3 regions of the Lysinibacillus sp. NPDC093197 genome follow, and region 2 is predicted to be linked to each of the others. Evidence: riboswitches for the same ligand, from Rfam matches in the RefSeq annotation. Region 2 holds a riboswitch; each other region holds the start of a gene.
The links. A riboswitch is a leader RNA that binds a small molecule or an ion and turns the genes downstream of it on or off. The one in region 2 is predicted to bind thiamine pyrophosphate.
Positions count from the first base shown of each region.

Region 1: linked by a shared signal. The riboswitch ahead of thiM (hydroxyethylthiazole kinase) and the one ahead of ACIP9G_RS00790 (ABC transporter substrate-binding protein) in region 2 are both predicted to bind thiamine pyrophosphate.
Region 3: linked by a shared signal. The riboswitch ahead of thiC (phosphomethylpyrimidine synthase ThiC) and the one ahead of ACIP9G_RS00790 (ABC transporter substrate-binding protein) in region 2 are both predicted to bind thiamine pyrophosphate.

Region 1 covers NZ_JBIVOH010000006.1:119,602-122,886, forward strand. The annotation lists gene mbcS (acyl-CoA synthetase MbcS) at 1-784, opposite strand, end outside; TPP riboswitch at 979-1,077, shown strand; gene thiM (hydroxyethylthiazole kinase) at 1,169-1,924, shown strand; gene thiD (bifunctional hydroxymethylpyrimidine kinase/phosphomethylpyrimidine kinase) at 1,924-2,751, shown strand; gene thiE (thiamine phosphate synthase) at 2,738-3,285, shown strand, end outside.
Region 2 covers NZ_JBIVOH010000001.1:159,204-162,488, forward strand. The annotation lists gene ACIP9G_RS00785 (hypothetical protein) at 114-533, opposite strand; TPP riboswitch at 904-1,015, shown strand; gene ACIP9G_RS00790 (ABC transporter substrate-binding protein) at 1,210-2,205, shown strand; gene ACIP9G_RS00795 (thiamine-binding protein) at 2,206-2,499, shown strand; gene ACIP9G_RS00800 (ABC transporter permease) at 2,496-3,269, shown strand; gene ACIP9G_RS00805 (ABC transporter ATP-binding protein) at 3,244-3,285, shown strand, end outside.
Region 3 covers NZ_JBIVOH010000011.1:13,437-16,721, reverse strand. The annotation lists gene ACIP9G_RS21005 (methyl-accepting chemotaxis protein) at 1-93, shown strand, start outside; gene ACIP9G_RS21000 (AEC family transporter) at 376-1,305, shown strand; TPP riboswitch at 1,353-1,467, shown strand; gene thiC (phosphomethylpyrimidine synthase ThiC) at 1,617-3,285, shown strand, end outside.

The DNA.
Region 1 (3,285 bases), on a different contig from region 2:
TAAATTTTTCAAGCAATGACAAATAAGTTGACGCATCAAATTTGCCTTTATAAACAAATGCCGTAGCACCACTTCCTAAAGTTGCTAGGAATGGACTCCAAATCCATTTTTGCCAACCGGGCGCCGCAGTAGCCCATACTATATCATTTTCTTGAACACCTAACCAATTCGGTGCCGTTGTCCGTAAATGAGCGTAACCCCAGCTATGTGTATGAACAGCCGCCTTAGGATTGCCAGTTGTTCCACTTGTATAGGCTAAAAAAGCATTGTCAGTACTTTTTGTCGGTGTAGGATTCGTATAGTCTGTAGGATGCTCCTCCATTTTTTCAAGCAACGGTTGCCATGGTGTATGAGCATGACCAATAACATATTGCAAAATACCCTTTAAGTTTTTCACTTCGTCAAATTGCTCAATATATGGCTCGTAGGCAATTATTCCTTTTGCATTTGCATGTGTAATTCGGTATTCAATATCCTTTGTACGCAACATTTCCGAACTAGGGATAATCGTTAAGCCCGCTTTTAATGCCGCTATGTAGACGATATATGCCTCGACAGATCTTGGAACCATAACTAAAAGCACATCGCCTTTTGTTAGTCCCTGCGAAGTAAATACATGGGCCGCCTGATTTGCTTTTTCAAGTAAAGTTGCATATGTAATATGTTGAATTTCTTCATGATTATTATAAACAATTAATGCATTTTTAGTTGGGTCCTGAGCATATTTCTCAATCTCCTCAACAATGTTATACCATTCTGGTGCGATTAAATCCTGTCTTTTCATAATAACTGCCTCCTTATTGCTAGGTTTATTATAAAACTCATTTTTTATTATTTTCAATGGATGAACCTTATTTTAAGAAAGTCATGACAATTATCATGGTTTATTATATGGCATCAGTCACTGCTTTCCAGATAATGATAAAATGCTATTGAATACTGTGGATAGGTATGTTACATTTTGGACAACTAAAAACTTCATGATTGCGGGGGGACTCATAACGAGTTGAGAAGGTAAAACCTGACCCTTTGAACCTGTTAGTTAATACTGACGTAGGGAGCAACACACATCTTATTATTGATGATAAGCTCTTTTTACGTGTATATTTCGCACGAAAAAAAGAGCTTTTTTGCATGCTTACGTCCGTCCAAAAAAAGGAGGACTACGATGATTTTTCAAACTATTCGTAAAAAACGACCACTCATTCATTGTATTACAAATTATGTTGTGGCAAATTTTCAAGCAAACGGCTTATTAGCAATTGGTGCTTCGCCTGTAATGGCAGATGAATCTCTGGAAGTTGAGGAGATGGTATCGATTGCATCAGCCTTATTGATTAATATTGGCACGCTTACTACCCGTACAAAAGAATCGATGTTACTTGCTGGAAAAAAGGCAAATGCGCTAGGTGTACCGATTATTTTGGACCCAGTTGGTGTTGGAGCAACAAATTTACGTAAACAAGCGATACAGCAATTATTAGAAGCCGTTCATTTTGCTGTTATTCGTTGTAATATCGGTGAGCTTGCCGCTATTGCTGATGTTCATTGGCAACAAAAAGGAGTAGATAGTGGTAGCGGTTCAATTTCTGTTAAAGATAAAGCAAAAGAAATTTCTAAAAAATATAATTGTATTGTTATTGTAACTGGTGAAAAAGATTTTATAACTGACGGAGAGCACTCCCAATGGATTATTGGTGGACATGCTCGAATGACAGAAGTTACAGGAACTGGTTGTTTGTTAAGTGCCATTTGCTGTGCAGCTTATATTGCAGGTAATGAGCCATTTTCTCAGTTGTGCAATACATTAACGTGCTATAAAAAAGTTGCTGAACATGCCGCTTCATCCGCGCCATATAACGGTGATTTTGCAGTTTCGGTCTTAAATGAATTACACCGTTTATCCAAGGACGGTGAAAAATAATGCATATTGTAACAACAATAGCCGGCTCAGATAGCGGTGGTGGAGCTGGTATCCAAGCTGATTTAAAAACATTTCAGGAATTAGACGTATTCGGGACATCCGTTATAACTGCTTTAACAGCACAAAACACATTAGGAGTGAACGGTGTACTTCCAATTGAACATGCTTTTGTAAATAAACAACTTCATTCACTACTGGATGATTTTTCAATTAGTGCAATAAAAACAGGAATGCTTTTTTCTTCAGATATTATTCATACAATTGCACGAGCTCTGTCTAATTTAAATATTCCGCTTATCGTTGATCCTGTAATGATTGCAAAAGGAGGAGAAAACTTATTACAACAAGAAGCAGTTGAGGCATTAAAAAAAGATTTATTACCTCTTGCTACAATCGTAACGCCTAATATTCCAGAAGCAGAGACACTTACTGCTAGAAAAATAAACAATTTATCAGACATTCAGCAAGCTGCTCAATCATTATTAAAATTAGGTGTTCAATGTGTCATTATCAAAGGCGGACATTTACATGACGATCATTTTGCAACAGATTATGTATTTTTTGAAGATGGCGAATCATTTTCAATGCAATCTACTCGAATTGCAACGAAAAACACGCATGGAACGGGATGTACATTTTCTGCTGCATTAACCGCTTTTATTGGTCAAAAAAAACCTTTAAAACAAGCAATTATTGAAGCGAAAAAATTTATTCAATTAGCTATTAGCCATGATTTATCGATTGGAAATGGCAATGGACCAACAAATCATTTTGCTTACAAAAAATTTCATGATACTTGCGAGGTGACCATACATGAAAAGGAGTGACTTACAGCTTTATTTTATAATGGGCACAGCGAATGTGAAAAATAGACAACCTTTAGAAATACTTGAGGCAGCATTGCAAGCAGGTATTACGATGTTTCAATTTCGTGAAAAAGGACAACATGCATTGACGAATGAGCACTACGAGCATTTTGCACGTCAATGCCAAAATCTATGCAGGAAATATAACGTTCCCTTTATCGTCAATGATGATATCGACCTTGCCCTTAAGCTTAATGCAGATGGTATTCACATAGGTCAAGATGATTATCCCGTCTCACTAGTACGACAAAAAATTGGACAAATGATCCTTGGTGTTTCTGTCCATACAGCTACTGAATTGCAAGTTGCTTTAAAATATGGAGCAGATTATATAGGTATTGGTCCTATTTATGCAACCACATCTAAAAACGATGCCAAACCACCTTGTGGAACAGAATTTTTACATCAAGCACATAGCATGAATCCGCTGTTGCCGATTGTCGCAATTGGTGGTATTGACTGCCTGAATGCATCTGCTGTTATTAAAGCAGGTGC
Region 2 (3,285 bases):
TCGAGCCTGTTTTAATATATCCACTAACACGAATGTGGTGCTTAGCTGTATTGAAAATTTTTATATGAATCTTTGTCTCTGTATCTTTAATTGAAATTTTCAAATGGCTAGTTTTATTTATTCAATTCCTTATATAAAACATATTTTAAAGCAGAAATTTCATCTTCAGACAGTTTACCTTCAATTTCGGATAATACTTCATCCTTACTAATTGAACCGTTTTGCGCTTGTTCCTGAATTTCAAGTAAACGATTAACGCCCACTTTTTTAATTAACACACGTGTCGCTTCTTCCTTAGTTTGGAAGGGAAGAGTATCCGGATTTGTAGTTGCTGCCTCGCTTACAATTTCTTGAACCTTCGAATCGTTCTCGATATAAGATTTAACTTCTTCTAAATTTTCGTCATCTAAATTAGATTTCACTTTTTCAATTATTTTTTCGGAAGCGATATTTGTCCCTAAATGCCATACAGCATAGCCAGCTGCTCCGAGTAAAACAAGAAATACTACGGTAATTTTTAAAAGCTTTTTCATCAACTCACTCCTGACACTTTGAATAAAGCACAAACTCTCAAAAATCACGAAGAAAAAATGTTTTCTATAATTAGTTTAATTTCAATTATAACTAAATGACACATAGCAACTATCTTTTCAAAGGGCGATGGAAGTTATATCGTGTTGTATGGAGAATAACTCTTTTTTAACTTGTTGGTTTTGCAAAAGATTAACTGTTTCGTATTGGAGAATTTTTGATGTTCCAAATTCCATGCATATTCTATTTGCAAAAGTCATGTTGCAGAATACTTGTATAGTCCAATAGAAGCTCATTTTTATCAATTACGAAAATACTAGCTTGTCATTTTACGATAGATATGGGTATAATAATCAACGAAAAGTTCATAAGTTAAGAATGTAGGGGGGCTGGAAGTTGCCAGCTGAGATTGCGTCCGTTTAGATGCTGACCCTTTGAACCTGATTTGGCTCGTACCAGCGTAGGGAACATCTATTCAAAAATATTCGTATACTATTTTTTGATACCGTTTGCAAACGTCTGGGATAACTCCTAGGCGTTTTTTTGTTTAGGATTCATTATTCCTCCTAAAACTAGGAGTAATCTATTAGAAGCGATGCAAATGGCCTGAGAATACCTTTTCTGGTGAAAACATTCAATCGTGAACACTTTCAAACTACTAGACTTGGAGGACACAGCATGAAAAAGTGGTTTTTCGTTCTTGTTGCTGCATTATTAACATTAGTTGGTTGTAGCGAAAAAGAGGACAAAGAGGAAACAAGCACATTGAAAAAGGTATCCGTTGTACTGGACTGGACACCTAATACGAATCATACAGGACTTTATGTTGCGAAAAAGCTTGGCTACTTTGAGGAGCAAGGTTTAGACGTAGACATTTTATTACCTGGTGATGCGGGGGCAGATCAACTTGTTGCATCAGGCAAAGCTCAGTTTGGCGTTAGCTACCAGGAAGGTATAACGCAAGCACGTGTTCAAGACGTGCCTCTTGTATCGATTGCAGCAATTATTCAGCATAATACATCTGGCTTTGCATCAGATGCTTCAAAAGGCATTACGTCACCAAAAGATTACGAAGACAAAACGTATGGTGGTTGGGGAAGCCCAATAGAACAAGCTGTTTTACAATCTCTAATGCAAAAAGAAAATGCTGATATAAAGAAATTAGATATCGTGAATGCAGGAGACTTAGACTTTTTCACAATGATGCAGAAGGATATAGATTTTGCTTGGATCTATTATGCTTGGACAGGTATTGAGGCGGAGCTTCGTGGAGAAAAATTAAATATGCAGTATTTAACAGACTATAGTGAGCAACTTGATTATTATACACCTGTACTTGCAACGAATGAAAAGATGATTAAGGATAATCCTGATGTGGTAAAGGCATTTGTTGCAGCTACTACAAAAGGTTATGAGTATGCTATTGAGCATCCTAGTGAAGCAGCGGATATATTGCTTGAAGCGGTACCTGATTTAGATAAAGCACTTGTGCATAAAAGTCAGGAATGGTTAGCAAACAAGTATCAAGATGATGCGGCGCAATGGGGCGAACAAAAATTAGCAGTTTGGGAAAACTATGCGGACTGGATGACAAAGAACAACGTATTAGAAGGCGAATTTCATGCAGATCAAGCTTTTACAAATGATTTCTTACCAAAGAAAGGGGCAAAATAAATGGCTAATTCATTAATTAGTGTACAAATTATACCTAAAACAGAAAAATACGAGGATGTGATTCCATTCGTTGATGCGGCGATTGCGATCATTGATGCTTCAGGTGTGCGCTATGAAGTGCAACCACTAGAAACGACAATGGAAGGTGAACTGTCTACCTTACTCCAAATTATAGAAGAGATGAATAAAAAAATGATTGAATTGGGTGCTATTAATGTTATTACGCAAGTGAAAATTTTATATCAACCAACTGGCATTACAATGGGGACGTTGACGGAGAAGTATCGAGGATGAAACAAGTAGTAACGAAAGGAAGGTCGATTATTTTTATCGCCTTCCTGTTAGTTATTTGGGAAGTCGTTATCCGTTTGGCTGACATCCCACATTGGCTATTACCAGCGCCGAGTGCCATCGTTACTGAGGGTGTTCACTCTTATAAGACGTTCATGCCCCATGTGTTCGCTACTATACAGCTAGCGGTACTTGGCTTTGCTATTGGTATATTTTTCGGCTTGAGTGTTGCGATATTATTACACCGTTCAGCGACGGTACGGGCATTTGTGTATCCGATTTTAATTGTGTCACAAAATGTGCCTGTGCTTGTCCTTGCACCTTTATTAATTATTTGGTTTGGTTTTGGGCTGTTACCGAAGCTGATTATTATTTGTCTCGTTTGCTTTTTTCCTATCGTTATTGCGGCAATGGATGGATTTCGTCAAACGTCATCTGAGCTTAAGCATTATTTTGCAATGATAGGTGCTACAAAAGGTCAAACATTTTGGAAGTTAGAATGGCCATTTGCCTATCCGTCTATATTTTCTGGTATAAAAATTGCAGCGACATATAGTGTAATGGGGGCTGTCATCGCGGAATGGCTTGGTGCGAAAAAGGGGATTGGTGTTTATATGACACTTGCCCAATCATCGTTTCGGACGGATCGTGTATTTGTGGCGATATTTGCGATTGTATTGTTAAGTTTATTGTTGTTTGGCGTTATTCGTTTTGTTGAAAAGCTAGTTGTAAAGGGGAGGGGATCACATGCTGAACATTCAAGACATATCTAAATCCTTTGGCTCGCTT
Region 3 (3,285 bases), on a different contig from region 2:
GCAGAAATGCAAAAGGTTGCAGAATCAATTAACAATATGAACCAAATCTCTAAAGAGCTACAAGAAGTCGTGAATCGATTTAAACTTGCATAATTAAGCTATTGAATTTTCTACAAAGCAAAGTGAATATCCCGAGGAAATCGCCAGTAAACCCTCGGAAATCGCCGATAAACGTGGGGGAATCGCCGATACACCCTCTGAAACCGTCGATAACCTTTGAGAAACCGCCGGTAAAACTTCTTGATGCTTTTGTAGACATGTTGAGACTGTCCTTTTCCAAGGACAGTCTCTTTTTATGTAAACGGTAGAGCGGAGAGGGCATTGACCCAGTTTGGGAACAGTTTTACTATAGAAAGATGAAAGGGGGGCGCCTCCATGATGTATCTCGGTATGATTTTCTTTAAAATTGTTGCGCCTATTTTAGTGTTGCTTGTACTTGGTGCGTTTTTACAGAGGAAATTTCAATTTAATTTAAAAGCGCTATCCCAGCTTATTACATATTGTTTTATGCCAGCAGCCGTATTTGTAAATTTATATGAAACGAGCGTGGAACTATCGGTGCTCGGTGAAGTGGCATTATTTATTGTGCTCTTTATTGGGAGTCAAATGGTGCTTAGTCATTTTATAGCGAAGGGGCTAGGTTTAAAGAAAACAGAGGCAGCGGTATTTAAAAATAGTGTTGTACTCATTAACTCTGGTAACTATGGCATTCCGGTGGCACAAATGATTTTTGTGACACAACCAATTGGGGTGGCCATTCAAGTTATTCTCGTTATTTTTCAAAATGTAACGACCTATACATATGGATTATATAATTTAATTTCTTCAACTAAATCAGGTATGGCCATTGTGAAGGACTTCCTGAAAATGCCGATTATTCATGCGCTCATTATCGGTGTGGCAATGAATTTCTTTAATATTGGCATTCCCCAATTTATCCGTATTCCAATTGACCACGTTGCTGATGGGTTTATCGCAGTTGCTCTTATTACGCTCGGTGCGCAACTATCTCAGCTTGAAATTAAATCAATGTTCAATAGAACTGTGTTTGTCAGCTGTTTTACACGACTTGTAGTAGGTCCAGCTGTTGCATTGCTTATCATTTTTGTCCTCGGCTTAGATGGCGTTGTGGCCCAATCGCTCTTTATTGCGAGTGCATTCCCAACTTCACGTAATAGCTCGAGTCTAGCTCTAGAATATGATTTAGGGTCAGAAACCGCTGCACAAACGGTGCTTTTTTCAACAATTGTTAGCTGTATTACAGTAACAATCGTAATTTATATGGCAGAAATACTATTTACTTAATGGCTTCCATCTATTAGGAATATCTGTTACACTAGCATCAAACTGAATAGCTTAACTAGGGGAGTCCGATGAGTCGGGCTGAGAGGGAAACGCATTGAGGTTTCTTGACCCTTTGGACCTGATCTGGCTCATACCAGCGTGGGAAAGTTAATGAACTTCGCACTCCTTGAACTTTGCGATAAATGTAACCTTACATGTACAGCCGGATCCAATATTTTTTTGGATTCGGCTTTTTATTTGTAATGCTACTTGTTGGAGTGGGCTAGATTCGGTCCTTTTAATAATTTACGTAAAAGGGAGCGGAATAGTAAATGACAACAGTTAGCGAAAAAAACATGAACATTATGACAAGCTTTGACGGAAGTAAAAAAGTATATGTAGAAGGATCACGTCCAGATATATTAGTGCCAATGCGTGAAATTAAGCTAAGCCCCACAACGGGTAGCTTTGGTGAAGAGAATAACGCACCTATACGAGTTTATGATACGAGTGGCCCTTATACAGATCCAACTTACAAAGTCGATATTACAAAAGGTTTACCAGCTTTGCGTCGTGCGTGGATTAAAGAACGGAGCGATGTAGAGGAATACGAGGGACGTACCATTAAGCCCGAGGATAATGGATTCCGCAACGCGGATGACCCGCGCATAAAGGAAAATGTTTTTCCAAAGCTTTCTCGCAAACCTTTACGTGCGAAAAAAGGCTGTAATGTGACACAGCTTCATTATGCAAGACAAGGAATTATTACGCCAGAAATGGAATTTGTAGCGATTCGCGAAAATTTAAAACCAGAATTTGTACGTGCAGAAATTGCGGCAGGGCGTGCTATAATGCCATCTAATATAAATCATCCTGAGGCGGAACCGATGATTATCGGCCGTAACTTCCACGTGAAAATTAACGCCAATATTGGAAATTCAGCTGTTACTTCATCCATCGCTGAGGAAGTTGAAAAAATGACATGGGCAACACGATGGGGTGCTGATAATATTATGGATTTATCTACTGGGAAGCACATTCATACAACTCGCGAATGGATTATTCGTAATGCTGCTGTGCCTGTTGGAACAGTGCCAATTTATCAGGCGCTTGAAAAGGTAAATGGCGTTGCTGAGGATTTAACGTGGGAGGTGTATCGTGACACGCTAATCGAGCAAGCTGAACAAGGGGTTGATTACTTCACGATTCACGCAGGTGTATTGCTGCGCTATGTACCGCTTACAGCTAATCGTGTAACGGGTATTGTTTCGCGTGGAGGTTCAATTATGGCACAGTGGTGTCTATTCCATCATCAAGAAAATTTCTTATATACTCATTTTGAAGAAATTTGCGAAATTATGAAAACGTATGATGTTGCCTTTTCGTTAGGGGATGGATTACGACCTGGCTCAATTGCAGATGCCAATGACGAGGCGCAGTTCGCAGAGCTTGAAACGCTAGGGGAGTTAACGCAAATTGCTTGGAAGCACGATGTACAAGTGATGGTAGAGGGACCTGGGCACGTGCCAATGCATCTTATTAAGGAAAATATGGACAAGCAATTAGAAGTTTGTAAAGAAGCGCCATTTTATACATTGGGTCCTCTAACGACGGATATTGCTCCTGGCTATGATCACATTACATCAGCAATTGGCGCTGCAATGATTGGCTGGTTTGGAACAGCGATGCTGTGCTATGTAACACCGAAGGAGCACTTAGGGTTACCAAATCGAGAAGATGTTCGTGTAGGTGTTATCACATATAAAATTGCGGCACATGCAGCGGATTTAGCTAAAGGTCATCCTGGTGCACAGCAGCGAGATGACGCTCTTTCAAAGGCTCGCTTTGAGTTTCGTTGGCGCGATCAATTTAATTTATCGTTAGATCCAGAGCGAGCTGTAGAATATCACGATGAGACTTTACCAGCAGAAGGAGCAAAAACGGCACATTTTTGCTCGATGTGTGGTCCTAAGTTTTGCAGTATGAGAATTTCTCAAGATA